Regions from separate parts of the Cupriavidus sp. GW821-FHT02F09 genome, predicted to be linked through region 3. Evidence: predicted binding sites of a transcription regulator. Region 3 holds the regulator's gene; each other region holds the start of a gene.

Region 1 (7,867 bases), on a different contig from region 3:
CCACTGCGATCAAAACAGGAGGATGCATGGCAACGGTTTCGAATGGGCGCACGCGTGCGCCCGCGCCCGCCGCGGCGCAGAAAAGGGCCGCCACCGCAGTGAAGCGGCCGGTCACGCGCGCCAGTAAGACGGAGACGGCAGGCAAGGCTGCCAAGGCTGAAGCGGTCAAGACCGTGGCTGCCGCACCGAAAGCCGAGAAAGCAGAGAAGACTGAGAAGGCACAGAAGCCTGCCAAGGCCAAGGTCGTGCGCGACAGCTTCACCATGCCGGAGTGGGACTATGCCAAGCTGGCGGAACTCAAGCGGCGCTGCCTGAACGGCGGCGCGCACGTGAAGAAGAGTGAGTTGCTGCGGGCCGGGCTCAAGATGCTGGAGTCGCTGCCGGAGCGGCAATTGCTGGCCGTCGTGGCTCAGGTCGAGACCGTCAAGACGGGCCGGCCCGCCAAGCGCAAGGCGCGCGACGCGGCTTCCGGGCAGTAAAGCTGCGGCGTATATTGCGTGGCCCCCGGATGTATTCCGTCCAGGGGCGCGCCGTATTTTGCGGGTTTCGTGAATAGTTGATGACAGCCTCAACCATCCGCCGATTCGGTCGTTAAGATGGGCAGGGCTTACCAATCCTGAAGCCGGACCGGCAGGGCGCTGCCTTGCTGGTCCTTCGCTTTTCAGAGCCTTCACCGTTTCTTGCCGGCGCCATCGTCATCCGCAGAATGAGTCTCTTCAGGCCGTCTTTCTGGTGCCCGTTTTCTGTGTTCGCCGTCGTCACGGTGCCGCTGGCCGAGCCGCCGCGTGAGCGGCCTCCGGGCGATACGTCCGCGCGCGGTGAAGCGAATCCAGATGCGCGGCGGGACCTCCTCACGGTGCCCACGCCTGCGGTCCGCTAGCCTGGCGGCAGCGGCCCTGCCAAGGCTTTTTTTCGTTGCGCCGCAAGGCAACTCATAGCCCGCTATATATCTGGAAAAGGCTCGCAAAGTGCCTATAATTATGGTGCGTTGCACCAATTCGTCTGCTGCCATCCTACACCCTGCTGTGCAGGATGGAACCATGCCCCCTGTCAACCTGAGGTAAATCCATGTTGCCGTGTGAGCGATGCAAGCGCCAGGCCGGCAGGCCAGGACACCTGCCGCCGCACGAGGATCTGGAGGCCGCGGGCGTCAATGCGCGGGCCCAGGACGGCGCCGCCTATGCCTACCGCTGCCGCCAGTGCGGCTGCACGCTGGTGCTGCGTAGTCCCAGCCGGGAAGTGCCTGACTACTGGGCTCTGGAAGGCTGGGCGCCTTCCGCCTGAAGTTGGCGGGATACCGGCCCGTGCCCGGCGTGCCCGTTATTGTTCCCGCCACACCGCCGTGCCATCATTGCCTAGCCGCCTGTGACTTGCCTGGCCGCGCTGAATCCGACACCTCCCAAACGTAACGTCAGTAACGTCAGCAAATTCCCCGGATGGATTGGAGCGATATCAAGATCTTCCTGGCGATCGCCCGCGCCGGCACCCTGGGCGGCGCCGCGCGCGCGATCGGGCAGACCCAGCCGACCATGGGGCGCAGGTTGAAGGCGCTGGAGGATGCCGTCGGGCATGCCTTGTTCCAGCGCACCAGCGACGGCTACGTGCTGACCGATGAAGGGGCTGCCGTGCTCGCCCACGCGCAGCGTATCGAGGCAGAGGCGATTGCTTTCGAGCGCCAGCTGTCCGGCCAGGCAGGGGAGCTGGACGGCACGCTGCGGATCTCCTCGTCCGACTGGTTTGGCGTGCATATGCTGACCCCGGTGATCGCGGACTTTATCCGCGCCCATCCACGCGTCGCGGTGGAACTGGTCACCGATGCGCGCTTGCTCAGCCTGGCACGCCGCGAGGCGGACCTGGTCTTTCGCATCCGCGCGTTCGACGAGGCCGATATCGTGCAGCGCAAGCTGATGCACATGGACTACGCGCTCTACTCGGCGCCCGGCGTGGCACCGCCGCGCGCGGGCGATGGCGAGGGCCATGCCCTGCTGACGCTGGATGCGGGCTTCGCGGACCTGCCCGACGTGGCCTGGATGCGCAAGCAGCTGCCGAACGCCCGGGTGGCATTCGGCAGCAACAGCCGCGAGGCGCAGGCCAAGCTGTGCGCGGCCGGCGCGGGGCTGGCTGTCCTGCCCTGCGCGCTGGCCGAGCGCCTGGGCGGGCTGCAGGCCATCGAATTGGGCGAGGCGCCACCGGGGCGCGACGTCTGGGTGGGCTATCACCGCGACCTGCGCCGCCTGCGGCGGCTGCGCGCCTTCCTGGATGCAACCATCGAGCGCCTGGGCAATAGCGCAGACGCTTAGTCCCCGGCAATCTCCACCACCAGCTTGCCCTTGGCTGTGCCTGTCTCGATGGCGCGATGCGCATCGATGGCGCTGTCGAGCGTGAAGTGCCGCGCATCGAGCCGCACGAAGAGCTTGCCCGCATCGGCCAGCCGCGCCGCTTCGCGCAGGATCTCGCCGTGGTGCGCGCGGCCCTTGCCGGTGAGCATTGGCATCAGCGTGAACACGCCCGAATACGTGGCTGCGCGAAACGATAGCGGCGCCAGCGCGTGCACGCCCCAGCCAAGGCAGCTCACCACATGGCCGCCATAGGTGCGCGCCGCGAGGAACGCATTGTCCAGCACCGAGCCGCCCACCGTGTCGTAGACCACGTCGAAGCCCTCGCCCGCAGTGTATTGGTCGACATACTGCGCGACTGATGTCGCGGCATGGTCGATCGCGGTGGCGCCATAGCCTTCGATGATCGCCTTCTGCGCGGCCGAGCCCGTGGCATATACCTGCGCCCCGAGCGCGTGGGCGATCTGCACCGCGATATGCCCCACGCCGCCGGCGCCGCCATGCACCAGCACCTTCTGGCCAGGCTGCACGCGCGCCCGGTCGACCAGGCCTTCCCACGCGGTGATGAACACCAGCGGCAACGCGGCGGCTTCGCGCATCGACAGCGCGGCGGGCTTGCGCGCGAGCAGGTCGGCATCGACTGCCGCGTACTGCGCTAGCGATCCTTGCAGGCCACCCACGCCACCGGTCATGCCATAGACCTCGTCGCCGGGCGCGAAAGCCGTCACGCCCGCGCCCACGGCTTCGACCACGCCGGCCAGGTCCAGCCCCAGCACGGCGGGCAAGGGGTGGCGGGCGTGCCCCGCCTGGCCGGCGCGGATCTTGGTGTCGAGCGGGTTGACGCCGCTGGCCAGGATGCGCACCAGTACCTGGCCGGGGCCGGCCACTGGCCTGGGAAGCTGGACGGGCGTGAACGGCGCGCCCGCGGATTCGACGATGAGGGCCTGCATGGTGGGGTGGGACATGATGCGCTCCGGATGGGTTGGCGATGAACTAGCGAGGGGTTTGAGACGGGGTGGTGTGACCATTCTTGGCCAGGCCGGCGCGCTCGTAAATCAACGCTTCTGTACTCTTGCCATGCAGTTTTGAATGGGCTGGCTTCTTGTCACGTCGCCGTGGATGTGGGTGACGTTGAGCATTGTGCAGCAGGCGAAAGTGCCGCAGGCAACACCACGGGTGGTATACGATGATCCGACCCGGAGACATTGGACTGGTGATTCATGGGTAACTTTCATGTCGGCGAAATCCGTCCGGATTCCATCAGGACGCGAATAAAGATTTCGGCGCGCGGCCAGGCCCCATAACGATTTTCACGACTCCAGGGTAAACACGTATCAAGTCGTTGACTTGAAAACGCTACCCCCCGTCCCTATAATTAGCACTCGTTGGGCATGAGTGCTAACAGACCTCTCCCAGCGTACTAATTCTGCTGGCCGTCAGTGCTGGCGGTCATTTTTGTGAACCTGAAATCACTTTTTGTACCAAGGAGTCCGTATGAATCTGCGTCCTTTGCACGACCGCGTGATCGTGAAGCGTCTGGACAATGAAACCAAGACCGCTTCCGGCATCGTGATTCCCGACAACGCTGCCGAAAAGCCTGATCAAGGTGAAGTGCTCGCCGTGGGCCCCGGCAAGAAGGACGACAAGGGCGCTTCGATCGTCCTCGACGTCAAGGTGGGTGACCGCGTGCTGTTCGGCAAGTATGCCGGCCAGGCCGTGAAGGTGGATGGCCAGGAACTGCTGGTCATGCGCGAAGAAGACATCATGGCTGTGGTGAACAAGTAATCCACGCACCCCATTCGTACAGATTTAGGAGATTCAGAACATGGCAGCTAAAGACGTAGTATTCGGCGACGCCGCCCGTGCCAAGATGGTCGAAGGCGTGAACATCCTCGCCAACGCAGTCAAGGTTACCCTGGGCCCGAAGGGTCGTAACGTGGTGCTGGAGCGCAGCTTCGGCGGCCCGACCGTGACCAAGGACGGCGTGTCCGTGGCCAAGGAAATCGAGCTGAAGGACAAGCTGCAGAACATGGGCGCGCAAATGGTCAAGGAAGTGGCTTCCAAGACCAGCGACAACGCCGGTGACGGTACCACCACCGCAACTGTGCTGGCCCAGTCGATCGTGCGCGAAGGCATGAAGTACGTTGCCGCCGGCATGAACCCGATGGACCTGAAGCGCGGCATCGACAAGGCTGTGGTGAACGCGGTTGAAGAGCTGAAGAAGCTGACCAAGACCACCACCACCAGCAAGGAAATCGCGCAAGTTGGCTCGATCTCGGCCAACAGCGACGAAGTGATCGGCAAGCTGATCGCTGAAGCGATGGACAAGGTTGGCAAGGAAGGCGTGATCACCGTGGAAGACGGCAAGTCGCTGGCCGACGAGCTGGAAGTCGTGGAAGGCATGCAGTTCGACCGCGGCTACCTGTCGCCGTACTTCATCAACAACCCGGAAAAGCAAGTTGTCGCCCTGGACAACCCGTTCGTCCTGCTGTTCGACAAGAAGATCTCGAACATCCGTGACCTGCTGCCGGTGCTGGAACAAGTGGCAAAGTCGGGCCGCCCGCTGCTGATCATCGCTGAAGACGTCGAAGGCGAAGCCCTGGCGACCCTGGTGGTGAACAACATCCGTGGCATCCTGAAGACCGCTGCTGTCAAGGCTCCGGGCTTCGGCGACCGCCGCAAGGCCATGCTGGAAGACATCGCCATCCTGACCGGCGGTGCAGTGATCGCTGAAGAAATCGGCCTGACGCTGGAAAAGGCAACCCTGCAAGAACTGGGTCAAGCCAAGCGCATCGAAATCGGCAAGGAAAACACCATCATCATCGACGGCCACGGCGACGCAGCCTCGATCGAAGCACGCGTGAAGCAAATCCGTGCCCAGATCGAAGAAGCGACCTCGGACTACGACCGTGAAAAGCTGCAAGAACGCGTGGCCAAGCTGGCTGGCGGCGTTGCAGTGATCAAGGTTGGTGCAGCCACCGAAGTCGAAATGAAGGAAAAGAAGGCACGTGTGGAAGATGCACTGCACGCAACCCGTGCAGCCGTGGAAGAAGGCATTGTCCCCGGCGGCGGTGTGGCCCTGCTGCGCGCTCGCGCTGCCATCGCTAACCTGACCGGCGACAACGCTGACCAGAACGCTGGCATCAAGATCGTGCTGCGCGCCATGGAAGAGCCGCTGCGCCAGATCGTGCTGAACGCTGGCGAAGAAGCTTCGGTCGTCGTGGCCAAGGTTATCGCAGGCAACGGCAACTACGGCTACAACGCCGCCACCGGCGAGTACGGTGACCTGGTGGAAATGGGCGTGCTGGACCCGACCAAGGTGACCCGCACCGCGCTGCAGAACGCTGCTTCGGTCGCATCGCTGATGCTGACCACCGACTGCGCTGTTGCCGAACTGCCGAAGGATGACTCGGCTCCGGCAATGCCGGGCGGCATGGGCGGCATGGGCGGCATGGACGGCATGATGTAAATCTGCCGGCCTGCCAAACGGCAGCCTGCTGTACCCGCATCACCCGTAGTAGCAAAAACCCCCGCTGGCGCGAGCCGGCGGGGGTTTTTGTTTATGGGGCGACAGCACCGGCCGAAGGGGCGCCGTCGCGGGAAAGGCTTACAGCTCCACCGTGTAGCACCAGTCGAAGGCCGGGTTCTCCAGTTCGCCGGTCTTGCGGCGGATATAGCCGCGCGGGTTGCACACCACGCGCGCATCTTCCAGGCGGTAATCGAAGCCGGTATGCGTATGGCCGTGCACCCACAGGTCGGCCTGCGCGACCAGATCCGGCCTGCGCGAGATAAAGCCGGCGGAGACCAGATCGTGGGAGAAGCGCGGGTCGAGGCTGCCGAGATCCGGCGCATGGTGGGTCACCACCACCGTCTTGCCGGCAAAGGGCGTGGCGAGCTGCGCCGCCAGCCAGGCGCTGGCCGCTTCGTGCCGCGCCAGCGCGTCGGCCGTGGTGAAGCGGCGCCGCTGGCCCTCGCCATCCGCCACCTCGATCAGGCGGTGGTCGACCATCACGCCGGCGCAGGCCAGCATCGACTCCTCGCGCCGGTTGGCGCCAAACAGCGAGTAATCGGTCCACCAGGTGGTGCCGATCACGCGCACCGGCTCGCCTGCCAGGTTGTCGAAACAAGCCACCGCGTCATTGAGCACGCGCACATGCGGCGCCGCCCCGGCGGCCTCCGCCATCGCCGCGTCCACTTGCTCGAAGGCGCTCTCATAGTACTCGTGATTGCCCGGCACATAGACCACCGGCCCCGAAAAGGTGCGCGCGGCCCAGTCGACGCCGGCACGGCCATTGGCGATATCGCCGGCCAGCACCACCAGGTCGGCGGGGCAGTCGGGTATCGCCGCCGGTATGTCGTGTTCGAGGTGCAGATCGCTGAGGATGCGGATCTTCATGCTGGCTCCATGCGGTCCGTGCGCTGGCTCTAGGCGCGGATATGCATGGATTCTACATCGCGAACGTCAAAAGCCTGGTTGGCTTAGAAGATGCCCGGCAACACGCGAAAGCGTACCTTGTCCCGATATGCCACATACTCGGGATCGTCAGACAGAAGCTTCTCTTCGCGTGCGATACGAACCCCCTGTAGTACGAACTGCCCAGCATAGACGAGCACATTCTGCAGCCCAAAATTCGCAAGCAGGAAGCCGATGTCGGCGATGAGGTAGCCGAGATATATCGGATGCCGCACGACCCGGTATGCGCCGCTCGACACAATCCCGCGATTGGCCGGCAATAGTCCGAACGAGCATCGCAGCGACACCTTCGCGAAGATCTGCCATAAAAGCCCCGCAATCTGCAGACCGGCGCCGATCGCCTCGGGCAAGATCCGCACACCGGGTGCGAGCTGAATCGCAAGGAAATAGTAAGTGCCAAAGAGCGAGCAGAGCACGGCGACGGGGCTCCAGTCGCGCCGGGCCGGTACCCGTACTATCAGCGACAGACCAACTGTCAGGCACTCCGTCGCTACAATGAGCAGCAACGTGATGCGCGTTGGGTCAGCGAGCCAGTGCTCGACCGCCGCATAGGCGAAGGCAGCGAACAGAAATGCGGTGGCACTTCGTAGACATACTTCCATCGCCATTGCGCGAAGCCGCGTCATCGTCGGAACCGGTTCCTTTACAAGCTGCGCAGACTGAATGTCAAACATAGGGCCCCCTGAATGTCTTATTAGTGGATTTCTATCCCAAAGTCTCTTATTTTTCTTAGGTGGTGTGCCCCAATCCCCATGACCTCGCCTCGAGGGGAAGCTTGACGGCAATCGCTGCGTGCGCAGGCTAAGGATTGCGGTAATTAACGGCCATTTGCATTTGCAAAACTGGTTTGTCCCAACCGCCTCCGTCGCGGATTGTGTTCAAGTACGACACGAGCCACCGATGGTTGCCTTGTCTTCTAAATTCGTCGATGCTTCGCTGATACGGCTTCGGCCGTCGGGGAGGGGCACGGATTCTTCCAGCTCTTCCCTTAGCGCCCGAATCTCTCTTGCCAACAAGATGTTCACGAGCTTGAGGCGACGGTTTTCGCCTTCCCGCT
Region 2 (7,867 bases), on a different contig from region 3:
GCACGGACGCCGCTTTGGCGCGCCCGCTTCTGGCTCCTTGTCCACCCTCGCTGGCAGTCAGACCCCGACAACAGCCCTCCCAACCCTTGGCACGCGGCTTGCATAATCGAAGCATCGGCCAACGACGGCCGATCACATACCGATGTGCGCCGCCAACGACGGCCGCGCCGCATCACGGGACAACGGCGTCCTGACCTGCCCCCCGCATTTCTGGCGAAAGCGGAGCAGTTCAGGACGCTTTTTATTTGGAGCCGTGTCAATGCCCTCTCGCCTGAAGATTGCCAAGTCGCTGCATGCAGCAGTTGCCACCGACGCCAGCACCACGGGAGCCGATGCGGTGCCCGCCAGCAACGGACGGCGCCGCGCCCTGGCCACCATCGCCGGCGCCAGCGTGATCACCCTGGTCGATCCCCTGGTACGCGCTGGCGCATGGGCGGCAGGCTCCGACGCGCCGGAAAAACCGGAGGTGCGGATCGGCTTCATCCCGCTGACGGACTGCGCCTCGGTCGTCATGGCCGGCACACTCGGCTTCGACAAGAAGTACGGCATCAAGATCACGCCCACCAAGGAAGCCTCCTGGGCCGGCGTGCGCGACAAGCTGGTCAACGGCGAACTCGATGCAGCGCATGTGCTGTACGGGCTGATCTATGGCGTGCAGCTTGGCATTGGCGGCCCCAAGAAAGACATGGCGGTGCTGATGAACCTGAACCACAACGGCCAGGCCATCACGCTGTCATCCAAGCTGGCGGAGAAAGGCGTCAAGGACGGCGCCAGCCTGAAGGCGCTGATGATGAAGGAAAAGCGCGAGTACACCTTCGCCCAGACCTTCCCCACCGGCACCCATGCCATGTGGCTGTACTACTGGCTAGCCGCCAACGGCATCAACCCGATGCAGGACGCCAAGGCCATCACCGTGCCGCCGCCGCAGATGGTGGCCAACATGCGCGTGGGCAATATGGACGGCTTCTGTGTGGGCGAGCCGTGGGGGGCGCGCGCCATCGCCGACAAGATCGGCTTTACCGCGGAGACCACGCAGGCGATCTGGAAGGATCACCCGGAAAAGACCCTGGGCACCACGGCAGAGTTCGTGCAGAAGTATCCCAACACGGCACGCGCGATGGTGGCCGCCGTGCTCGACGCCTCGAAGTATATCGACGCATCGGCCTCCAACCGCCGCAAGACCGCCGAGACCATCGCCGCCAAGTCCTACGTCAACACCGACATGGACATCATCCTGGACCGCATGCTGGGCCGCTATGACAACGGCCTGGGCAAGACCTGGGACGACCCGGACTCGATGAAGTTCTACCAGGACGGCGCCGCCAACTATCCCTTCCTCTCCGACGGCATGTGGTTCCTCACGCAGCAAAAGCGCTGGGGCTTGCTCAAGGATCACCCTGACTACCTGGAGGTGGCGAAGAAGGTCAACCGCATCGACATCTACAAACAGGCCGCTGCGGCCGCGCAGGTGCCACTGCCCAAGAGCGATTTCCGTACCGCGAAGCTGATCGACGGCGTGGTGTGGGACGCTAGCAAGGACCCCAAGGCCTACGCCGACGGTTTCAAGATCAAGGCCTGAAGCGCACGCGCCCCGGCGTGATTCCGATTTTGATTGCCGCTTGAACGCCGGCGTGGCGACACGCCGGCTACCGAAGGAGCCTGACGTGAATGCACTAGCCCAGCCGGCCCCGCATGCCGCCAACCAAGCCGCCCCCGCCGATGCCGGCATCACCGCCGAGCTAGCCGTGGTTGGCGACACGCAAGCCCATGAACGCGCCCAGCTCCGCGCGCTCGCCGCGCAAACCGAGGCCCGCCGCGCGGCGCGGCGCGACGCCATCACCGCCGTGGTGCTCAAGGTGATGCCGCCCGTCGCGGGCTTTGCGCTGTTCCTGCTGATGTGGCACGGCATCGCCACCATGATCCCCGCCATCCCTACGCCGGCCGCCACCTGGCATGCCGCCGTGCCGCTGTTCGCCGACCCGTTCTACCGCAACGGCCCCAATGACCAGGGCATCGGCTGGAACGTGCTGGCGTCGCTGGCGCGCGTGGCGGCGGGCTTCGGGCTGGCCGCATTGATCGGCATCCCGGCCGGCTTCGCGCTGGGCCGCTTCGCCTTTCTCAACGCGATGATGGCGCCCATCATCAGCCTGCTGCGCCCGGTCTCGCCGCTGGCTTGGCTGCCCATTGGCCTGCTGCTGTTCAAGTCGGCAAACCCGGCGGCGATCTGGGCCATCTTCATCTGCTCGATCTGGCCGATGGTGATCAATACCGCGGTGGGCGTGACCCGCGTGCCGCAGGACTACCTGAATGTGGCGCGCGTGCTCGACCTTTCCGAATGGAAGGTGTTCACCCGCGTGCTGCTGCCCGCCGTGCTGCCGTACATGCTCACCGGCGTGCGGCTGTCCATCGGTACCGCCTGGCTGGTGATCGTGGCCGCGGAAATGCTCACTGGCGGCACCGGCATCGGCTTCTGGCTGTGGGACGAGTGGAACAACCTGAAGGTGGAACACATCGTTATCGCGATCTTCATCATCGGTGTGGTCGGGCTGCTGCTCGAATATGCGCTGCTCAGCCTGGCCAAGCGCTTCAGCTACGGCAACTAAGACGCTAAGTCGCAAAGACGCCAAGTCGCTACCCGCGCCCTGGCGCCCAAGGAGAAGCTCATGGAAAAGTTCGTCCGTATCGAGAATGTCGGGCAGACCTTCAAGACCAAGAAGGGGCCGTTCGTCGCCCTGCGCGATGTCAACCTGACCATCGCCAGCGGCGAGTTCATTACGCTGATCGGCCATTCGGGCTGCGGCAAGTCCACCTTGCTTAACCTGCTGGCCGGGCTGGACCGGCCCAGCGCCGGCGCGCTGATCTGCGCCGAGCGCGAGATCGCCGGCCCCGGCCCGGATCGGGCGGTGGTGTTCCAGAACCATTCGCTGCTACCCTGGCTGACCTGTTTCGACAATGTCTATCTTGGCGTGGAGCGCGTGTTCGGCGCCAGCGAGAGCAAGGCGCAACTGAAGGCCCGCACGCACGACACGCTGGCCTTGGTTGGCCTGACGCATGCCGAAGCCAAGTATCCGCAGGAGATCTCGGGCGGCATGAAGCAGCGCGTGGGCATCGCCCGGGCGCTGGCCATGGAGCCCAAAGTGCTGCTGATGGACGAACCCTTCGGCGCGCTGGACGCGCTCACCCGCGCGCACCTGCAGGACGAACTGATCAAGATCGTGGCGAAGACGCGCAGCACGGTGGTGATGGTGACCCACGACGTGGATGAAGCGGTGCTGCTGGCCGACCGCATCGTCATGATGACCAACGGCCCCGCGGCCACCATCGGCGAAGTGCTGAAGGTGGACCTGCCGCGGCCACGCGAGCGCATGGCGTTGGCCGAGGACAAGGATTACCACGCATGCCGCACGGCAGTGCTGGACTTCCTGTACCGCAAGCAGCGCAATCCCGCCCTGAAGGAAGCCGCCTGAGCGGGGGCGATGACGGGCCTGCCACTGCCGCGCCAGGGGCGAAGCCGAGCCGGCATTGCGGCTGTCATGGGCACGGCCGGCCCGCTCCGCTATCATGGACTTCAAACCACATAGTCCCAACCCGCCATGACCACCACGCCTACCTCCCCCGCGGCCCCCGCCGCCCCTGCTTTCGCTGCCGCGAAGTACATCAAGGAAATCGGCCGGGGCGTCAACGGCGCGCGCGCGCTGCCGCGCGAAGATGCCCAGGCGCTGTTCGATGCCATGCTGGCAGGCCGCGTGGCCGATATCGAGCTGGGCGCGGTGCTGATGGCCTATCGCATCAAGGGCGAGGCCCCGCACGAGCTGGCCGGGATGCTCGATGCCGCGCACGCGCATTGCCTGCCGCTGGCCGGCCCGGCGGACCGCGTCGTGGTGTCAATCCCCAGCTATAACGGCGCGCGCAAACAGCCTAACCTGGTGCCACTGCTGGCGTTGCTGCTGGCGCGCGAGGGCATTCCGGTACTGGTGCACGGCTCCCGCCAGTTCAACGGGCGCGTCACCAGCATCTCGCTGTTCGAGGCGCTGGGCATCGTGCCTTGCAGCTCCGTGGCGCAGGCCGAATCCCAGTTGCGCGGCAGGGATGCCCAGCCCGGCCCGCTGGCAGTGCTGCCGATCGACGTGCTGTCGCCGGCGCTGGCCCGGATGCTGGACAAGCGCATGCAGATCGGCTTGCGCAACTCTGCGCATACGGTGGTCAAGATGTTGCAGCCTGTGGGCGCGCACGGCCCGGCCGAGGCGCTGCGGCTGTATAGCTACACCCACCCCGAGTACCGCGAAACCCTGACCGATTATTTCTCGCGCGAGCCCGCCAATGTGCTGCTGGCGCGAGGCACAGAGGGCGAGGTGGTGGCGGACGCCCGGCGCAACAGCCGCATCGACTGGCTGCACGACGGGCATCAACGCACCTTGGTCGACCCGACGTCGGGCTCTATCGTTGAAGTACCGGAATTGCCGCCCGGCAGTGACGTGGACCAGACCGCGGCCTGGATCCGCCTCGTGCTGGACGGCGAGGCGCCTGTGCCTGCCCCGATCGCCACGCAGATCGACGCCATCCGCGACTGCCTGCAGCAAGGCACGCGCGTGGCCTGGGCCAGCCCGGTCTGAGCGTCGCCCGCCAGGCAGGCGCCTTTAGCGCTTGCGCTGTGGAAGCGGAATGCGATCGTTCTCGCCCGGCACGCGCGGGAACTGGTCATCTTCCCAGCGCTGGGAGGCTGCTTCGATCGCTTCCTTGGTGCTGGCAACGAAATTCCAGAAAATAAAGCGATGGCCATCGGTCGGGTCGCCGCCGAGCAGCATCACGCGCGACGCCACCTGCGCCGTCAACGTCACCGGCTGGCCCGGCACCAGCACCGCCAGGTGCCGCTCGGGCAACACTTCGCCGTCCAGGGCGATGGTGCCGTCCACCGGGTAGATGCCGCGCTCGGCGTGCTCCGCCGGAATCTCCAGGCTGGCGCCCGCCTCGAGCTCAATGGCCACGTAGAGCGTGCGGCTAAACACCTTCACCGGCGCCTCGGCGCCGAATGCATCGCCCGCAATCACCGTCATGCGTACGCCAGGGCGCTCCAGCTTGGGCAGCGTCGCGGCCGGATGGTGATGAAAGGACGGCTCGACGTTCTCGTGCTCCTTGGGCAGCGCCACCCAGGTCTGGATGCCGTGCAGGCGCGGCCCGGCATCGCGGGCGGACTGGGGCGAGCGCTCCGAGTGCGCAATGCCGCTGCCAGCCGTCATCCAGTTCACGTCGCCCGGCCTGATGACCTGTTTGCTGCCGAGGCTGTCGTGGTGCAGGATCTCGCCCTCGAACAGGTAGGTGACCGTGGCCAGGCCGATGTGGGGATGCGGGCGCACATCGGCGCCTTCCCCTGGCGGCATGGCCACCGGGCCCATGTGGTCGAAGAAGATGAATGGGCCGACAGTCTGGGTTGCCGCGGCGGGCAGCAGACGGCTCACGGCAAAGTCGCCGAGGTCACGGGTGTGCGGCTTTAGCAAGTGCTCGATAGCAGACATGATATTCCCCGATTTGGTCGATGCTGACGCTCAGCGCCACTGAGACAAATGAAAAGAGTGTAGCTGCTAGCGAAACACAGCATCTCAACTGGCGACAGAACCGGCAGGGGCATCAGCCCTCTAACCACTGTCGGATCGTTCGCGTACCCGCGTGAGATAGTGGCCTCGTCACATCCTGCAAGATGTCGGAATAAAATACTATGTAGAAGAACCATTCGATTATCAGGAACTATCAACCCTATTGGCACTCCAACTTAGCAGTCCCCCGGCTTGAGTGCTAATATGTGTTGCAATGCAGTGCGAGACCCCGAAAAGGGCCGCACACGCGGGCAACCCACCCGCCGGATGCGAAAGGAGCCATCGAGTGAACGCAGTCCTATCTGCTGACCAAACCCAAATGACCAACCGTCTGCCTGCGGTGCCACAAGGCGCCGGGACGTTTGCGCTGACCTTTCCCGGAACGCTGGGAAATATCGACAGCTATATCCAGGCTGTCCACCGTATTCCCCTGCTTACCCCCGAGGAAGAGCAGCGGCTCGCGCGCGAGTTGCGCGAGCACGACTCCGTCGATGCGGCGCGCCGCATGGTGCTGTCGCACCTGCGCCTGGTGGTGTCCATCGCCCGCCAGTACCTCGGCTATGGCCTGCCCCATGCAGACCTGATTCAGGAAGGCAATATCGGCCTGATGAAGGCCGTGAAGCGCTTCGACCCGGATCAGGGCGTGCGGCTGGTGTCTTATGCGATGCACTGGATCAAGGCCGAGATCCACGAATACGTGCTGAAGAACTGGCGCATGGTCAAGGTGGCTACCACCAAGGCTCAGCGCAAGCTGTTCTTCAACCTGCGCAGCCACAAGCAAGGTGCCCATACCTTCACGCCGGAACAGATCGACGCGGTTGCGCGCGAGCTGAACGTCAAGCCGGAAGAAGTGATGGAGATGGAAACCCGCCTGTCGGGCGGCGACCTGGCGCTCGAAGGGCAGATCGACGATGGCGAAGAGGATTTCGCGCCCATCGCCTACCTGGCCGACAACCACAACGAGCCCACCCGCGTGATCGAGGCGCAGCGCCACGACCGCCTGCAGGTGCAAGGCCTGGAAGAAGCGCTGTCCAAGCTCGACGACCGTAGCCGCCGCATCATCGAGGCGCGCTGGCTGCAGGTCAACGACGACGGCTCGGGCGGCTCCACGCTGCACGAACTGGCTGACGAATTCGGCGTTTCCGCCGAACGCATCCGCCAGATCGAAACCGCGGCGATGAAGAAGATGAAGGGTGCGCTGCAGGCCTTTGCCTAAGGCTTAAGCGCACCAAAAGTAGAACAGGGCCGGTCTCGCGACCGGCCCTGTTTTATTTTGCCTGCCGGCTTCGCGCCGGCGGCCCGCCTCATGACAGCATCAGGACAGCAGTTGCTTGAGGTCGTGCACGATCGGCTCCGGCCCCTGGCCGTGGCGGATAAACAGGCGCAGCTTGCCGCTCGGGTCGAACACATAGCTGCCCGCCGAGTGATCCATGGTGTAGTTATTCGGGGACGTGCCCGGCACCTTGGCGTAGAACACCTTGAAGTCCTTCGCAACCTTCTGCAGCGCGGCATCGTCGGCCGGGCGCATGCCCAGGAAGCGCGGATCGAAGGCCGGCACATACTGCGCCAGCAGCGCCTGCGTATCACGCTCCGGATCCACCGTAACGAACAACACCTGCACCTTGTCGGCGTCCGGTCCCAGTTGTTCCATCACCGCCTTGAGCTCGGCCATGGTGGTCGGGCACACGTCAGGGCAATGCGTATAGCCGAAGAACATCACTACCGCCTTGCCCTTGAAGTCGCCAATGGAGCGCACCTTGCCGTTGTGGTCGGTAAGGACGAAGTCCTTGCCGAACTCGCTGCCGCCGGTGATATCGACGTTCTTGAAGGAAGCCTTCTGCTGGCCGCATGCCGCCAGCAGCAGCGCGCACAGGGCCAGCAGGCAAAACCGGCGGAAGGCCGCGAAGGTGGGGAGAAAGCCTGAAGGGAAATGGTTTGGCATGCGAGTTCGGGTGGTGTTGGCGAGCCGGCGCCGCCCGGCAGGCGGCTAGGCGCGACAAGGTCACATTAACAGATGACACGCAGTATCGCCGATCGTGGCCGCCACGCGCGCAGGCCGCGACAAGATGCCGCAAGCCTGCGCGCCCCGCTCAGGCCTGCGGCAGGAATTTGAAGTAGTGATCGACCAGCAGCGCGGCGAACAGCAGCGAGAGATACAGGATCGAGAAGCGGAAGGTGCGTTGCGCCAGCGCATCCGAGTAGTTGCGATACATCTTCCACGAGTAGGCCAGGAACCCGCCCCCCAGGATCAGCGCGGCCGCCAGGTAGATATAGCC
Region 3 (7,867 bases):
CAGCGCCTCGAGCGCGGCGCGGCTGCCCTCGATCAGCCCGGCGGCGTGCGACAGCCGGTTGTACTCGGCCTGGATGTCTTCCCATTCGCCGGGTTGCGGCGCGAGCTTCTCGAGCTCGCCGACCTGCCATTCGAGACGCTCGCGTTCCAGCTGCATCTCGCGCGAGCGGTGCTCGACGGTTTCGCGCTGGCGCACGCACGCGCGCCACGAGCGCCAGGCTTCGGCTACCGCGCCGGCCTGCGCGGTGAGCCCGGCATGGGCATCAAGCAGCAGGCGCTGGGCGTCGGGGCGCAGCAGCAGCTGATGGGCATGCTGGCCGTGGATATCGACCAGGCGGTCGCCGATGTCGCGCAGCTGGCCCAGCGTGGCGGCGGCGCCATTGATAAAGGCCTTGCCGCGCCCGCTGGCGTCTACCGTGCGGCGCAGCAGCACCGTGCCTTCGTCGCCGGTGAGATCGTGTTCGGCCAGCCAGGCGTCGAGCCCGGCCGGGGTGGAAAAGGTGGCGCTGATGCTGGCCCGGGCGGCGCCTTCGCGGACCACGCCGGCGTCGGCGCGCTCACCCAGCACCAGGGCCAGCGCATCGATCAGGATCGACTTGCCGGCGCCGGTCTCGCCGGTGAAGACGGTGAAGCCCGGGGAGAAGTCGAGATCGAGGGTATCGACAATGACGAAATCGCGGATGGACAGGCTGCGCAGCATCGTGGTCGACGGGTCGGGGCTGGGTGATGTCAGGGGACGGATCTGGGCCGGATCGGTGCGGGCCGGGGCGGATCAGAGCCGGTTGTCTTCGCTCGGGTACTCATGCCAGTGCAGCTTCTTGCGCAGCGTGGCGTAATAGTTGTAGCCGATCGGGTGCAGCAGGTTGACGGTCTTGGCCGAGCGCCGCACCACGATGCGGTCGCCGGGCAAGAGCGAGGTTAGCGACTGCATGTCGAAGTTCACGCTGGCGTCACGCGCCGTGGCGACCTCGATCGACACTTCGGCGTCGTGCGGCAGCACGATCGGGCGGTTGGACAGCGCATGCGGGGCAATCGGCACCAGCACTAGGCCCGACAGGGTCGGGTGCAGGATCGGGCCACCCGCCGACAGCGCATAGGCGGTCGAGCCGGTCGGCGTGGAGACGATCAGGCCATCGGAGCGCTGGTTGTACATGAAGTGGCCGTCCACCGACACCGCCAGCTCGACCATGCCTGAAATGCCGGAACGGTTGACCACGACGTCGTTGAAGGCCAGCGCGGAGAAGATCACGCCATCGTCGCGCACCACCTGGGACTCCAGCAGCATGCGGGTCTCGGACTCGTAGCGGCCCGCCAGCATGTCGGGCAGCACCGAGTGCACGTCCTGCAAGGGGATGTCGGTCATGAAGCCAAGGCGCCCGTGGTTCACGCCGATCAGCGGCACCGGGTAGCCGGCCAGCTGGCGCGCCAGGCCCAGCAGGGTGCCGTCGCCGCCGAGCACCACCGCCACATCGGCATGCTTGCCGATCTCGTCGGGCGCCAGTGCCGGATAGTCGGTCAGCCCGGTGGCCAGGGCAGTGTCTCGCTCGAACACCACATCCTGGCCGTTCCTGAGGATACAGGCGGCCAGCTCTTCCAGCGGGCCCTCGATGCCGGCTGTGGCGTACCTGCCGATCAGGGCGACGGTGCGAAATGGGGCGCGCGCGGCGCCGGGCTTGGGGAGCGAAGACATGCCGGGATTAGACCATACCGCCGTGACCATTGTCAGCAGGAGGGCGCTTGGCGCCGGGCCGGATCGCCGATGAGCCGCCCGAATGGTGAAAACTTGCGTAAAATCAGGAACATCATGGATGAACGTGCGAAAACGCTTCTCAAAACCCTCATCGAGCGCTACATCGCCGAGGGGCAGCCCGTGGGCTCACGGACCTTGTCGAAGTACTCGGGGCTCGACCTGTCTCCGGCCACCATCCGCAATGTGATGTCCGACCTGGAGGAAATGGGGTTCATTGCCAGCCCGCATACCTCGGCCGGGCGTATCCCCACGCCGCGCGGCTACCGGCTGTTCGTGGATACCATGCTGACCGCCCAGCCGCTGGATGGCGCGCTCAACCTGGCGGAGCTGACCGGCAAGATCCGGGGCCAGCTGCACGGCCAGCAGCTCGGGCCGCAGCGGATGATCACGTCGGCGGCGCACACCTTGTCCAACCTGTCGCAGTTCGCCGGTGTGGTGATGACCCCCAGGCGCGCCCAGGCGTTCCGCCAGGTCGAGTTCATGCGGCTTTCGGACAAGCGCATCCTGCTGATCATCGTCACCCCCGAGGGCGACGTGCAGAACCGCATCATCCAGACCGAGCTGCCATACACCCCGTCCCAGCTGGTCGAAGCCGCCAATTTCATCAACTCGCACTTTGCCGGCATGAGCTTCGACAATGTGCGCGACCACCTGCGCGGCGAGCTGCAGGCGCTGCGCATGGATATGTCGCAACTGATGCAGGCCGCGGTGGAGGCGGGCAGCAATGCCATGGCCGAGGGGGAGGACGACCACGTCTTCATCTCGGGCGAGCGCAAGCTGCTGGAGGTGGAAGACCTGTCCTCCAGCATGGAAAAGCTGCGCCGCCTGTTCGACGTGTTCGAGCACAAGACCGGCCTGCTCAAGCTGCTCGATGTCTCCAGCCACGCCCAGGGCGTGCAGATCTTCATCGGCGGCGAGAGCAAGCTGGTGCCGCTCGAAGACATGGCGGTCATTACCGCGCCCTACGAAGTCGACGGCCAGATCGTCGGCACGCTCGGGGTGATCGGGCCGACCCGCATGGCCTACGAGCGGGTGATCCCGATTGTCGACATCACCGCGCGCTTGTTGTCCAGCGCGCTCAGCCAGAACTAGTGTTGGCCCGGCCCGGTCTCACAAACTGCCTGTTCCCCTCATCCTGTAAGCTCGGCGAGACCTGGCGGCCGCGCGCCCTGTGCCCGCGCCGCCCCGCCACACCGGAAATTACATGACGCTCACCCCTGAACCGGCCTACCAGCATGGCCAGGCGCCGCGCACGGCCATCCTGCTGATCAACCTTGGCACCCCGGATGCGCCAACGCCGAAGGCGGTCGGCAGCTACCTCAAGCAGTTCCTGTCCGACCCGCGCGTCGTGGAGATCCCACGCGCGGCGTGGCTGCCGCTGCTGTACGGCATCATCGTGCCACTGCGCTCGCGCGCCTCGGCGATGAAGTATGAGTCGATCTGGCTGCGGGAGGCGCATATGACGGGTTCCCCGCTGCTGGTGCACACCGAGCGCCAGGCTCACGCCTTGCAACTGCTGCTGAACCAGCAAGGCCATGAGGTGACGGTGGCGTGCGCCATGCGGTACGGCAATCCCTCGATCGGCTCGGTGCTGGAAGCGCTGCGCCGCCAGGGGACCGAGCGCATCCTGCTGCTGCCGTTGTACCCGCAGTACTCCGGCACCACCACGGCGACGGGCTTCGACGAGGTGTTCCGGGTACTCAAGCAGTGGCGCAACCAGCCGGAGCTGCGGCTGGTCAAGCATTTCCACGACCATCCGGCCTATATTGCCGCCTTGCACCAGCAGGTGGGGGCATACTGGGCGCAGCATGGCACGCCGGATTTCGCGCGGGGCGACAAGCTGATCCTGTCGTTTCACGGCGTACCGCGCCGCACGCTGGAGCTCGGCGATCCCTACCATTGCGAGTGCCTCAAGACCGGGCGCCTGCTGGGCGAGGCGCTGGGCCTGCAGCCTGGGCAGTACCAGGTTACCTTTCAGTCGCGCTTTGGCAAGGCGGAATGGCTGCAGCCCTATACCGCGCCCACCCTGCAGGAGCTCGGCAAGGTCGGCACCGGCCGGGTAGACGTGTTTTGCCCGGGCTTTCCGGCCGATTGCCTGGAGACGCTGGAAGAGATCGCCATGGAAGGGCGCTCCGAGTTCCACGTGGCAGGCGGCAAGGTGTTCCACTACATTCCCTGCCTCAACGATTCGGAAAGCTGGATTGCCGGGCTGGCGGAGATCGGCTTGCAGCACTTGCAGGGCTGGCCGCTGCGGCTGCCGCATCCGCATGAGCTGGAGGCCCGCCGCACGCACGCGCAGACGCGCGGCGCCGCAGCATGAGCGCGGCGCTGCCCAACGGAAGGGGGTGATGACATGAGTGTATCTTTCGAGGCCGATGCCCGCCTGCGCATCGACAAATGGCTGTGGTGCGCGCGCTTCTTCAAGACTCGCTCGCTGGCTGCCGAGGCGGTGGACCGTGGCAAGGTGCAGGTCAACGGCCAGGCGTGCAAGAATTCGCGCGAGGTCAAGCCGGGCGATACCGTCGTCCTGGAGGCGCACCAGCAACGCTGGGAAGTCGTGGTGAAAGGGATTGCGGGCTTACGCGGCCCGGCCTCGGTAGCCCAGACGCTTTATGCGGAAACCGAGGCCAGCGAGGCGCGCCGGCGGCCGGACGCCGAGAACCGGCGGCTTAACGTGGAGCCTGCATCGAAGCTGCAGGGGCGCCCGACCAAGCGCGATCGCCGCCAGATCGACGGCGTCAGGGGGTGAGGCGCACGGCGATTCAAGCTGTACGGACTCACCCGGCTGGGTCAGCGAACGTAGGGAATGATGTAGTGTTTGAATACCGCCTTGCCACTGCCGTATTCGGTGTCTCGCGGCGTGAAGGCGCCGGAGAGGCAGATGAAGACTGTCATCACCGATAATGCGGCGAGAAGGAAGACCGTCAGAACAGGCAGCTTATGCATGGCTAACCTTTCGAGAGTGGCCCCACTTGAGTTGCATCTTCGACCCCGTTATTTTTGTCATTTTTATACGGTTTCATCTTAGGGGGTGCGCTGCAGCAAAGCAATATGACCCCTATTTCCGTAGACCCCTCTTTGTAACCTTGTATTTCACTGCACTGTCGCGGTGCGCACTTGAAAATCCGGGGGCCTGCCACCAACTGCAGGCTACATTTGCCGATTGACCACCCGGCGGCCTGCGCTAGACAGGCCGCGCCTTTGTTTGATACGGATCGACATGGAAGAACAGAAGCAGACGCCATCCACCACGCCGCCGCTCACGCCAGCCAGCGAGGAGCTGAACACCGCCCCGGCCGGCCAGGCCGATAACGCCGCCACCGTGGACGTGGCGGCCCAGTTGGCCGCGCTTGAAGCCAAGGCCAAGGAGAACTACGACATGTTCCTGCGGGCTACCGCGGAAGGCGAGAACATCCGCCGCCGTGCCCAGGAAGACGTCGCCAAGGCCCATAAATTCGCCATTGAGACCTTTGCCGACTACCTGCTGCCCGTGATGGACAGCCTGCAGGCGGCACTGGCCGACGGGTCGGGCGATATCGCCAAGCTGCGCGAAGGGGTCGAACTGACCGCCCGCCAGCTCGTCAGCGCCTTTGAGAAGGGCAAGATCGTCGAGCTGAACCCGGTTGGCGAGAAGTTCGACCCGCACCGCCACCAGGCCATTTCGATGGTGCCGGCCCCGCAGGAGCCGAACACCGTGGTCACGGTGCTGCAGCGCGGCTACACGATCGCCGATCGCGTGCTGCGCCCGGCGCTGGTCACGGTGTCCGCACCCAAGTAAGCGCCACCTCTTTGCGGTCCGCCCGGCGGGCTGGCACAAGCAACGCCCGGTGCCGCTGGCCCGGGCGTTTTTCATTGCTGGAGAGGTCTATGTCCACAAAGCCAGACAATGCCGTCACGCCCGACATCACTGTGGATCCGGCGGCGCACCTCGACCATCGCGCCTTCGAAGTGTTCGGCATGCGCGAGGTGGACGGCGCCGGCATTGATGGCGCTATCGCCGCCGCCGGCGATGCACTGGTCTGCGTGTTTTTCTGGGGAGTGGACTGCTTCAATTGCGAGATGGCCAAGAAAGCCATGCTGGCCAATCCAGACCCGGTGCGGGCGCTGGAGCTGCACTGGCTGCACGCCAACGTCTATGCGCACCCGGATATGGGCAAGCGATTCGGCCTGCACGGCATTCCGGTCTTCATGTTCTTCCACAAGGGCAAGAAGCTGGGGCGGGCCACCGGCTGGCATGGGCAGGGCCAGTTTGCCGCGGCGGTAGCCAACGCACGGCTGAAGGCTAGCGGCAAGCCGCTGGCTGGTTAGGCGCGTCCGCGCGTCAGCGTGACAGCGCGTATCCCAGCCGGAATTGCCAAGGCAGCTTGCGGTTGTAGTCCAGCAAGCTCTCGCCATAGCCGATGAAGTAACCTGCCATCAGGTAACCCGCCGTGCCGGGGATCAGCCTGGCCAGCGGATACGTCACCGATGCGTCGACGCTGCCGTAATGCTTCTGCGTGCCTTTGCGCAGGGTGGTGGCGAATTCCCATGAGTCCGGCTTGCCATAGGCCAGCTTCAGGTCCATATAGCCGCGATAGCTGGCAATGTCCGAGTTGTCGTTCTTCTCGACGTAGTAGTACAGCTTGGGCGACACACTCCAGTGCCAGTTGCTCATGTCCCCCAGGTAAAACGTGGGTTTGACGAACACCGTATTGATGCTGCGCGACTGGGCGCCATCGCGGCCATTCGACTCATGTTCCAGGCCAGCCGCGAGCGAGAGCCGGCTGATCACGCGGTTCTGCAGGCCGGTATCCGACAGGTAATAGAACAGGCTCGGGCGGTAGTTGGTGTCGCGGAACGGCCGTGAGTCGCTCGACAGGTCCCACAGGGAGAACTGCGTGTAGCCAAAGTACAGGTTCTCAAGCAAGCCGTGCGAAGCCGGATTCTCGCCTTGGTAGATGCGGAACTTGAAGCTGAACTGGAACTTGGCGTTGGCCCCGCCATGCGCCCCGACCAGGAAGTACATCGGATCGTTGAAGGTCAGCCGGCCCTGGTCTTTCAGGTCTGGCTGGACGGGCGACGCCTGGCTGGCGGCTGCTACCGGAATGACAGGTACAACAGGTGCAGCCGGGGTGCTTCCTTCGGCGCTTGTGGCGGGCGCCGGGGTCGCCGCGACCTGGGCCGACGGCGGATCGTCGGCGCGCGGGGCGCGATTGAGCGTGACCAGCACGGGCGCGGCGTCGATGTCCACGGGATCCAGCCGGACCACGCCGCGCAGGTTGGGCGGCAACGGCGCACTGTACTCGACGGTGCGGTGCTCGCCTTTGCGCAGCTTGATCGTCGAAGGGCCGGCGCTGACACGCTGCATGCTGAGCCTGACAGGGGCCTGCAGATCGGCCGAAGCCGTGACGTCGATCGCCTGGGGGACCAGGAAGCTGCGGCTCGCACCGTCGGCGCTCAGCAACAAGGTCAGGGTCAGGGGCTTGGTGCCGTCGACCACCTTCGGCGGTTGCAGCAGCGCGACGGCAGCATGGCTCGATAGCGGCCCGGCCGCCACGAGGGCGAGGGCGAGCAGGAGCGCAGGTGGCTTGGCCGTGGCGCGGCGGATCTCGGGCTTGAGCGTGCTGAGCAGCATGGGAGGCGGCAGCGCATTCACGTGAAGAGGTGATGCGCACGCGGCAGGATATTGTGACGCGGTACAGCCTATCACGTGCCTATCACGCCATGCGCCAGAATTCTGTGATGATTTGTACGCAACCCGGGCGGGGCTGGGACGTCACCTAGCGGGTAGCGCGGCGCTGGATCGAGGCAATGTATTGCTCGCCATCCGGCGGCATGCCGGTGCGTTGCGCCTGCCAGAGCATTTCGCCGAGGCATTCCATGACCTGATGCTGCGCTTCGTGCGGTGAATCCAGGCGCTGCGCCAGGGATTCGTAGGCGCGGCGGATGCCGGGGGGCTGGTCAATGGAAACCTGCTCGGAAATCGACAGGTGCATGGCCAAGTGCAGGAAGGGATTGGTCTGGCCGCCTTCAGGCGTGTAGTCCTGGGTCAGCGCGCCCTCCGTGTCGGTGAGCAGGCTGTGATACTCGGGATGCTCGCCGATCCAGTCGACGGCAATGAGTTCGAGGGGGGTGAGGA
Region 4 (7,867 bases), on a different contig from region 3:
GGCGCGTGGAACAAGGGGAGGGGTGGGTGCGGATAGCAAATGACAATCGTTACCGTTTTTCGTCGGCCACCCATGAGGAGCTAGATGCTGCGGCGTCCTGGATCTGTCTTGGCCGCGCTTAGCGGCCAGGCGAAGCCGGCACCGGGAAATTGGCTACCACGATGCGCCGCTGGTCTTGCGCAACCAGGTGCATGGGCACCTGGCGCGTGGTCAGCTCGCGGTAGGTATCGGCGGACATGATCGCCAGCGCCGGTGGCCCCTCGCGCCAGCGGGCGATAAAGCTGTCGAGCGTGGGCAGCCATTTCTGCGGCTCCTGCTGGGTGCCGAACTCCAGCTCGTCGGGGTGTTCCACCATCCCCGTGGTGTGGCGCAGATAGTACGGCAGGGTGTGATCCAGCGTGCGCACGCCGTAGATCGGCATGTCGTCCTTGAGCACCGCCCGGATGGCTGGCACCAGGCTGGCGCCCGAGGCCGGGCCGCCGATAGATTCGTGCCCGAGCAGCGCGGCGGTAAAGCCCGTGAACAACGCTAGCGTGTAGACCACGATGCTCGGCATCAGGCCGTGGGTGCGCAGCAGCCGGCGCGCCAGCCACGTGCCCGCCAGCATCACCACAAACGCGGCGGCCACCCAGACCGCGTAGCGGCGGTAGTCGGCGGTCGCGGTGTGGTTGGAATGCAGCGTGGCCACCACCGGGCTGGCCAGCAACCCGATCGCCATGATCACCAGCATGGCGTTGAGCTGCTGGCGCCAGCCGCGCTCGCCGATGCGCTCCAGTGCCATGGCTGCCAGCATGCCAAGCGCCGGGAAGACCGGCACGATATAGCCGGGCAGCTTGGAGCCGGACAGGCTGAAGAAGACAAAGATGGCGATGGCCCACACAGCCAGCAACAGCGCCGGCCGGAGGCGCCGCACCGTCGCCACGCGCGCCGCGGCGCCATCGTCGCGGACCACCTCCCACATGCGCGGCGCCAGGCCCAGCCAGGGCACGAAGCCCGCCACCAGCAATGGCACGAAGTACCAGACCGGCCCGCCGCGCGAGTGCACCGTCGAGGTGTAGCGCTGCCAGTGCTCGTGGATGAAGAAGAAATTCGGGAATTCGGGGTTGCGCGCCGACACCAGCCAGAACCAGGGCACCGTGACGATCAGCATCAGCCCGATGCCGGAGATCAGGTGCAGGCGCCGCCACAGGCCGAAGTCGCGCGAGATCAGGGTGTAAATCACCAGCACCAGCCCGGGCAGGGCGATGCCTACCAGTCCCTTGCTCAGGATCGCCACGCCCATGGCCACCCAGCAGGCCCACATCCAGTAGCGGCGGGCCGCAGGCGTTGCGTCGGGATGCTGTGCCACCAGCATGAAGGCCAGCACGCAGGCCATGGCGCCGGACAGCGTCATGTCCAGCGAGTTGAAGTGCGAGGCCACGCTCCACATCGGCGCGGCCACCAGCACCAGGCCGGTCAGCAGGCCAGCGCGAATGCCGTACCAGCGCGTTGCCGCAAACATCGACGCGATGAGGCCAACCATGCCGGACAGCGCCACGCACAGCCGGGCCTGCCAGTCGCCGACGCCGAACAAGGTATACGACAGCGCCGTCACCCACATATGGAAAGGCGGCTTCTCGAAGTACTTGAGCGCGTTATAGCGGATCGTTACCCAGTCCCCGCTGGCGAACATCTCGCGCGAGATCTCGGCGTAGCGGCCTTCATCGGAGCTGAGCAGGTGGCGCAAATCAAGCGTGCCGAACCACAGCAGCAGGATCAGCAGGCCGGCGAGCAGCCACAGGGCTGTCGGCAGGCCGGCCACCCGCCGGGCGAAGAACGCAGGGGAGCGAGAGTCGGATTGGGGATGCATCGGAGCTCCGGATAAGAATGAAGTCTAGCCATGCACGACCGGCGTTGCCTTTCACGCACCGCTTTGCGCCGGGAATACCACGGCCACCGTGAGCCCGCGGCCCGCCGGGCCGTCCTCCAGCAACACCGTGGCGCCATGGCGCGCGGCAATGCTCTGCACGATCGCCAGGCCCAGTCCGCTGCCATGCGCGTCGCTGGCGTCGCCGCGATGAAAGCGGCGGAACACATTGTCGCGCTCGGCCGGCGCGATGCCCGGGCCGCTGTCGCTCACGCCCAGCATGGGCGCGCCGTTGCGCCATTCGATGCGCAGGTCGACCCGGCCGCCCGGGCTGGTGTATCGGATCGCGTTGTCGGCGAGGTTGCGCAGCAGGATGAAGAGATCGCCGCCCACGCCGCGCACCCGGCATTCGGGCGCGCTCGCGTCCAGGCCGAGGTCCACATCCTTGGCTTCGGCCATAGGCAGCAGCTCGCGCACCACCTGCACCGCCACATCGCGCAAGCGCACGTCGGCGAGCGGGGCCTGGGTGGCAGGGGCGCCGTCTTCGCTGCGTGCCAGCGTCAGCAACTGCGCCACCAGGTGGGTGGTGCGGTCCAGGCGCTCGCCCAGCTTGGCGAGCGCCAGTTTCTGCTTGTCTTCGCTGTCGGCGCGCAGGGCCAGCTGCAGTTGCAGCTTGAGCGCGGTGAGCGGCGTGCGCAGTTCGTGCGCGGCGTCGGCGACAAAGGCGCGCTGGGTGTCCATGGATTGCTGCAGGCGGGCCAGCAGGGCATTGAGGGCTTCCACCACCGGCACCAGTTCCGGCGGCCAGCCGTGCGCGTCCAGCGGCGCCAGGGTGTTTGCCGAGCGGCTGCCGACCGCGCGCGCGATCTCCTCGACCGGGCGCAGCGAGCGCCTGACCACCAGGTGGATCAGCAAGCCAAGCACTGGCACCAGCGCCAGGATGGGCAGCAGCGCGCCAAGCGACAGCGAGGCCGCCAGCTTGCGGCGAAACACCACCGATTGTGCGGCCTGCACATAGCGGTCCCCGGCGAGCACGCCGTAGATGCGCCATTCGCTGCCGTGCGCCTGCAGGTCATGAAATCCCGGCAGGTCCGCGCGCGGCAGCGTGACCGGGTGCGAGGCGTAGATCTGGCGGCCCTGCACATCCCAGGCCTGCACCACGATCTCCTCGTCAAGTTCGCTGCCGTTCAGCGGCGGCGTGGCGTCGCGCTCCAGATGTGTCGGCAACATGCGTGCCGCTTGCTGCAGTTGCGCATCGAAGACCTCGTTGGCTTCGCGGCGCACCTTGAAATAGGCGGCCGCGCCTGCCACCAGGGCGCATGCGAGCATGGCCCCGAGCAGGCCAGCCAGCAACTGGGCGCGGATCGTTCTCATGCCGGGCCGCCCAGCTTGTAGCCGACACCGCGCACATTGCGGATAAAGTCGGCGCCAAGCTTCTTGCGCAGCGCATGGATATGGACTTCCACTGTATTGCTGCTGATTTCCTCATTCATGTTGTAGACCGCCTCGCGCAGGCGCTCGTGGGTCACAACGTGGCCCGGCTGCTCCATCAGGGCCTGCAGCACCATGAACTCGCGCATCGACAGCGCCACGATCTCGCCGTCGCAGCGTACCTCGCGCGTGGCGGGGTCCAGGCGCACCGGGCCATGCGCCAGCTCGGTGCTGACGCGCCCGGCACTACGGCGCAGCAAGGCCCGGATGCGCGCGAACAGCTCGTCGAGGTCGAACGGCTTGACCATGTAATCGTCGGCGCCGGCATCCAGGCCGCGCACGCGGTCGGCGGTGGCGTCGCGCGCGGTCAGGATCAGCACCGGCAGCGCCAGCCCGCGGGCGCGCAGTTGCCGCAGCACCGCCTCGCCGGAGCGGCCGGGCAGGCCAAGGTCGAGCAGCACGGCGTCGTAGGTGCCGGGCGCATTGGCGGCCAGCGCGGCATCGGCGAGGCGGCCATCCCTGACCCAGTCGACCGCGTAGCCTTCGGCCCGCAGGCCTTCCTCTACGCTTTCGCCGATCATCGGGTCGTCTTCCACCAGCAGCAGGCGCATGGCATGGATTCCTTTGTTGGTGATGAGTGGGTGCCTTGGGGTCAACGGCGTTGCAGCCGGTCCAGGCGCAAGCGGTGGCGGTGGTCGGTCAGGCGCCGGACCGCCAGCGTGGCGGCCAGGATCACGCCCAGCATGCTGCCACCGGCAAGCAGGAACATCAGCAGGATCTGGTACCGGGCCGCGGCGATCGGGTCCATCCCGGCCAGGATCTGGCCGGTCATGATGCCTGGCATGGTGATGATGCCGGCCGCCGCCATGGTGTTCATGGTGGGCAGCATGCCGCTGCGCACCGCCTGGCGCACGATCACGCGCAGCGCCGCCTGGCGGTCGTCGCCAAGCGCCAGGCGTGCATCGATGGCGGCGCGCTGGTGCCAGACCGCGGTAAAGGCGCCATTGAGCGCCAGGCTCGCGGCGTTCATCACATTGCCCAGGATGATGCCGGCCAGCGGGATCGCGTGGCGGGCGTCGTACCAGGGCGTCGGGCGCAAGGCCGTGGTCAGCGCCAGCACGGTCACCAGCAGCGTCGGCAGGCTCACGGCGGCGGCGCCGATCAGCGCGTGCCAGGGCCCTGCCAGGCGGCGCTCCTGCCGGCTGCCCACCTCGCGGGCGGCTGCCGCGATCATGGCCGCAACCGTCAACGCGGTCACCAGCGGCGACGACAAGCCAAACACCGTGCGCAGCACCAGGCCGACCAGCAGCAGTTGCACCACCATGCGGCCCGCGGCCCAGAGCAGGCTGCGGTGCACGTCCAGCGACATCACCAGCGAGGCGCCCGCGCCGGCTAGCACCAGCAGGCTGGCCAGCGCCAGGTCATAGGCTGTGAGCGGGATCGGGCTCATGCCGGCACCGCTTCCAGCCCGGCGGCGCCGAGGCGATAGTGCCGGTCCTGCAGGCGTGCCGCCTGCGCGGGATTGTGCGAGACGATCAGCAGCCCCAGCCCCTGTGCCTTGCAGTCGTGCAGCAGCGCTTCGACGGCCAGCGTGGTCTCGGCGTCCAGCGCGGAGGTTGGCTCATCCAGTAGCAGGAAGCGCGGACGGCGCACCAGCGCGCGGATCAGCGCGAGGCGCTGGCGCTCGCCGGTGGACAGGCGGCTCACGGGCGCCTGCAGGATGTCCGCGGGCAAGCGCAGCCGCGCCAGCAGCGCCTGGGCAGCCGGCACGTCCGTCATATGTTCAAGCACGTCGTCGCCCCACCAGCCGGACTCGGCCGCCACGTGCATGACCTGGCGCCGCCAGGCCGGACCGCTCATGCTCTCGCGCGGGGACTGGCCTAGCCGGACCTGCCCGCGATTGGGATCGAGATCGGCAATCATGCGCAATAGCAGGCTCTTGCCCGCGCCGGACGCGCCGGACAGGATCACGCAACTGCCGGGCGCGACGGTGAGGCTGAACGGCCCGCGGCCGGCGCCTTCGAGGCCGCTGATGTCCAGGCTGGCGTCGGCACCGCGCGTTGACGGCAGGGCGCCAACGGTGGCAAGGGGCGGCATCGTGTCAGCCGTTGTCATGGGTTGAGCCATCCGCGTGCGATGGGGTAGGCCAGCAGGTGCCGGTAAAGCTGCTCCGCGCGCACCGTGACAGCAGCAAGCAGCGGGCGCGTGAAGGCAGACGTAGCCACGGCCGCGCAGCATGCCGCTATCGCAAATGCGCCGACGATGTCCAGTGGAAAGTGTACGCCGAGGAAGACGCGGGCCCAGCCCGTTAGTGCCGCGGCTACCAGCAAGCCGGTACCGCTCAGGCGCTGGGCCCTGCCGGGCGCGCGCAGCAGGACGAAGGCCAGCGTGGCCAGCAGCGTGACGTGGTCGCTCGGGAAGGAGGGGTCGGCGGCATGCGCCAGGTAGGTATGCCCGACGCCCGCCATGAAGGGCCGCGGCATCGGCAGCAGCAGGCCGAACAGGGTCGAGCAGAGCCCGCCCAGCGCCACGGCCGCCAGTGCGCTCGCCACCATCTGGCGCTCACCCGGCCGCGCGCGCAGCCAGCCCGCGGCCAGCACCAGCGGCGCGGCTGCGATCAGTCCCTCGGCAAGGAAAGCGGGCACCCAGAGGCCGGCGCCAGACAGCCCAGCGGGGGCGTTCAGGCGCTGGAACAGCGTGAGGTTCAGGGCAAGGAGCGTCGACATCGGGAACGTTGGATTCTGGCGATGCGGCAAGGATAGTGCACAGCGGCTTAAGAAACGCTTAAGGCTGGCCGGCTGGCCGGCTGGCCGTGCCCGGCCCGCTCCATGCCGACGTCGTGGACCCGGGTAAATCATGCGGGTCGCGCAAGGCAGCGTGGGTGGGAACCCGATGTGCTCGCCACGTCAGGCGCGCTGTCAGGCGCGCATTCTAAGCAAATGCGAAACGATCAGTTGGCCGCGCATGGCGGTGCTTTCTATACTCAGCACTCACCGGCATCGAGTGCTGATTGCCAGCCCGCAGTGCCACCGTCGGCACTGGCATCCGCCGCCAACGAACTTCTCTCTTCCTTTCCTTCTGGAGCCAGCATGAGCCTTCGCCCACTGCACGACCGCGTTCTCGTCAAACGGTCCGACAACGAAACCCGCACGCAATCCGGCATCGTCATTCCCGACAGCGCCGCCGAAAAGCCGGACCAGGGCGAGGTGATCGCCGTCGGCCCGGGCCGGCGCAACGAAGCCGGCGAACGCATTGCACTGGACCTGCGCGCGGGCGACCGGGTGCTGTTCGGCAAGTATGCAGGCCAGGCGGTGAAGGTCGACGGCGACGAACTCCTGGTGCTGCGCGAGGAAGACATCCTGGCGGTGGTCGAGCGCTGAATCGCCGCGTGTCCGCCAGCATCGATCCAGTGTTTCCCGAACGAACCCGACAATCAAGACAGGACAGACAGCAATGGCAGCAAAAGATGTAGTGTTCAGCGACGTGGCCCGCGCCAAGGTGGTCGAAGGCGTCAATATTCTCGCCAATGCGGTCAAGGTGACGCTGGGCCCCAAGGGCCGCAACGTGGTGCTGGAGCGCAGCTTCGGCAGCCCTACCGTGACCAAGGACGGCGTCTCCGTGGCCAAGGAGATCGAGCTCAAGGACAAGCTGCAGAACATCGGCGCGCAGCTGGTCAAGGAGGTCGCTTCCCGCACCAGCGATAACGCCGGCGACGGCACCACCACCGCTACCGTACTGGCGCAGGCCATCGTGCGGGAGGGCGTCAAGTACGTCGCGGCCGGGCTCAATCCGCAGGACCTGAAGCGCGGCATCGACAAGGCGGTGACGGCGGCCATTGAGGAGCTGCGCCGCATCAGCAAGCCCACCACCACCAGCCGCGAGATCGCGCAGGTCGGCACCATCTCCGCCAACGGCGAAAGCGCCATCGGCGAGCGTATCGCCCAGGCCATCGACCGGGTCGGCAAGGAAGGCGTGATCACGGTGGAAGACGGCAAGTCGCTGGAAGACGAGCTCGAAGTGGTGGAGGGCATGCAGTTCGACCGTGGCTACCTGTCGCCGTATTTCATCAACAACCCCGACAAGCAGGTGGCGGTGCTCGAGCAACCCTACCTGCTGCTGGTGGACAAGAAGATCTCCAGCATCCGCGACCTGCTGCCCGTGCTGGAGCAGGTGGCCAAGGCCGGACGTCCGCTGCTGATCGTGGCCGAGGACGTGGAGGGCGAGGCACTCGCCACGCTGGTGGTCAACAATATCCGCGGCATCCTGAAGGCCGCCGCGGTCAAGGCCCCCGGCTTTGGCGACCGCCGCAAGGCACTGCTGGAAGACATCGCGATCCTGACCAGCGGCCAGGTGGTGTCGGAAGAGGTCGGGCTGTCTCTGGAAAAGATCGCGCTGGAGCAACTGGGCCAGGCGGGGCGCGTGGAAATCGGCAAGGAGAACACCATCATCATCGATGGCGCCGGCGACGCCGCGCAGATCCAGGCGCGGGTCAAGCGTATCCGCACCCAGATCGACGAGGCCAGCTCCGACTATGACCGCGAGAAGCTGCAGGAGCGCGTGGCCAAACTGGCCGGCGGGGTGGCGGTGCTC

Evidence for each region. Region 3 encodes HrcA, which represses chaperone genes, less so after heat shock. Its sites were predicted from a motif close to TTAGCACTCNNNNNNNNNGAGTGCTAA; they were not measured.
Region 1: groES (co-chaperone GroES) is a predicted target of HrcA. The motif match lies at 3,712-3,738, and genes of this name have one in related genera.
Region 2: rpoH (RNA polymerase sigma factor RpoH) is a predicted target of HrcA. The motif match lies at 5,768-5,794, and genes of this name have one in related genera.
Region 4: groES (co-chaperone GroES) is a predicted target of HrcA. The motif match lies at 6,261-6,287, and genes of this name have one in related genera.

Annotation. Positions count from the first base shown of each region.
Region 1 covers NZ_JBWKVH010000059.1:20,772-28,638, reverse strand. Annotated here, with positions in the region: gene AC07XB_RS35510 (hypothetical protein) at 27-479, shown strand; gene AC07XB_RS35505 (hypothetical protein) at 1,069-1,284, shown strand; gene AC07XB_RS35500 (LysR family transcriptional regulator) at 1,437-2,300, shown strand; gene AC07XB_RS35495 (zinc-dependent alcohol dehydrogenase family protein) at 2,297-3,301, opposite strand; gene groES (co-chaperone GroES) at 3,831-4,121, shown strand; gene groL (chaperonin GroEL) at 4,162-5,805, shown strand; gene AC07XB_RS35480 (metallophosphoesterase) at 5,944-6,732, opposite strand; gene AC07XB_RS35475 (methyltransferase family protein) at 6,816-7,484, opposite strand; gene AC07XB_RS35470 (hypothetical protein) at 7,689-7,867, opposite strand, start outside.
Region 2 covers NZ_JBWKVH010000008.1:73,422-81,288, reverse strand. Annotated here, with positions in the region: gene AC07XB_RS11955 (CmpA/NrtA family ABC transporter substrate-binding protein) at 260-1,579, shown strand; gene ntrB (nitrate ABC transporter permease) at 1,746-2,603, shown strand; gene AC07XB_RS11945 (ABC transporter ATP-binding protein) at 2,664-3,467, shown strand; gene ybiB (DNA-binding protein YbiB) at 3,594-4,613, shown strand; gene AC07XB_RS11935 (pirin family protein) at 4,638-5,513, opposite strand; gene rpoH (RNA polymerase sigma factor RpoH) at 5,911-6,807, shown strand; gene AC07XB_RS11925 (SCO family protein) at 6,907-7,533, opposite strand; gene AC07XB_RS11920 (heme o synthase) at 7,682-7,867, opposite strand, start outside.
Region 3 covers NZ_JBWKVH010000016.1:35,147-43,013, forward strand. Annotated here, with positions in the region: gene recN (DNA repair protein RecN) at 1-699, opposite strand, end outside; gene AC07XB_RS19135 (NAD kinase) at 772-1,689, opposite strand; gene hrcA (heat-inducible transcriptional repressor HrcA) at 1,804-2,841, shown strand; gene hemH (ferrochelatase) at 2,954-4,069, shown strand; gene AC07XB_RS19150 (RNA-binding S4 domain-containing protein) at 4,103-4,498, shown strand; gene AC07XB_RS19155 (hypothetical protein) at 4,540-4,695, opposite strand; gene grpE (nucleotide exchange factor GrpE) at 4,970-5,527, shown strand; gene AC07XB_RS19165 (thioredoxin family protein) at 5,617-6,057, shown strand; gene AC07XB_RS19170 (phospholipase A) at 6,071-7,363, opposite strand; gene AC07XB_RS19175 (DUF1841 family protein) at 7,509-7,867, opposite strand, start outside.
Region 4 covers NZ_JBWKVH010000003.1:105,449-113,315, forward strand. Annotated here, with positions in the region: gene AC07XB_RS04990 (glycosyltransferase family 39 protein) at 119-1,849, opposite strand; gene AC07XB_RS04995 (ATP-binding protein) at 1,901-3,220, opposite strand; gene AC07XB_RS05000 (response regulator) at 3,217-3,888, opposite strand; gene AC07XB_RS05005 (ABC transporter permease) at 3,930-4,727, opposite strand; gene AC07XB_RS05010 (ABC transporter ATP-binding protein) at 4,724-5,392, opposite strand; gene AC07XB_RS05015 (undecaprenyl-diphosphatase) at 5,389-6,003, opposite strand; gene groES (co-chaperone GroES) at 6,367-6,657, shown strand; gene groL (chaperonin GroEL) at 6,731-7,867, shown strand, end outside.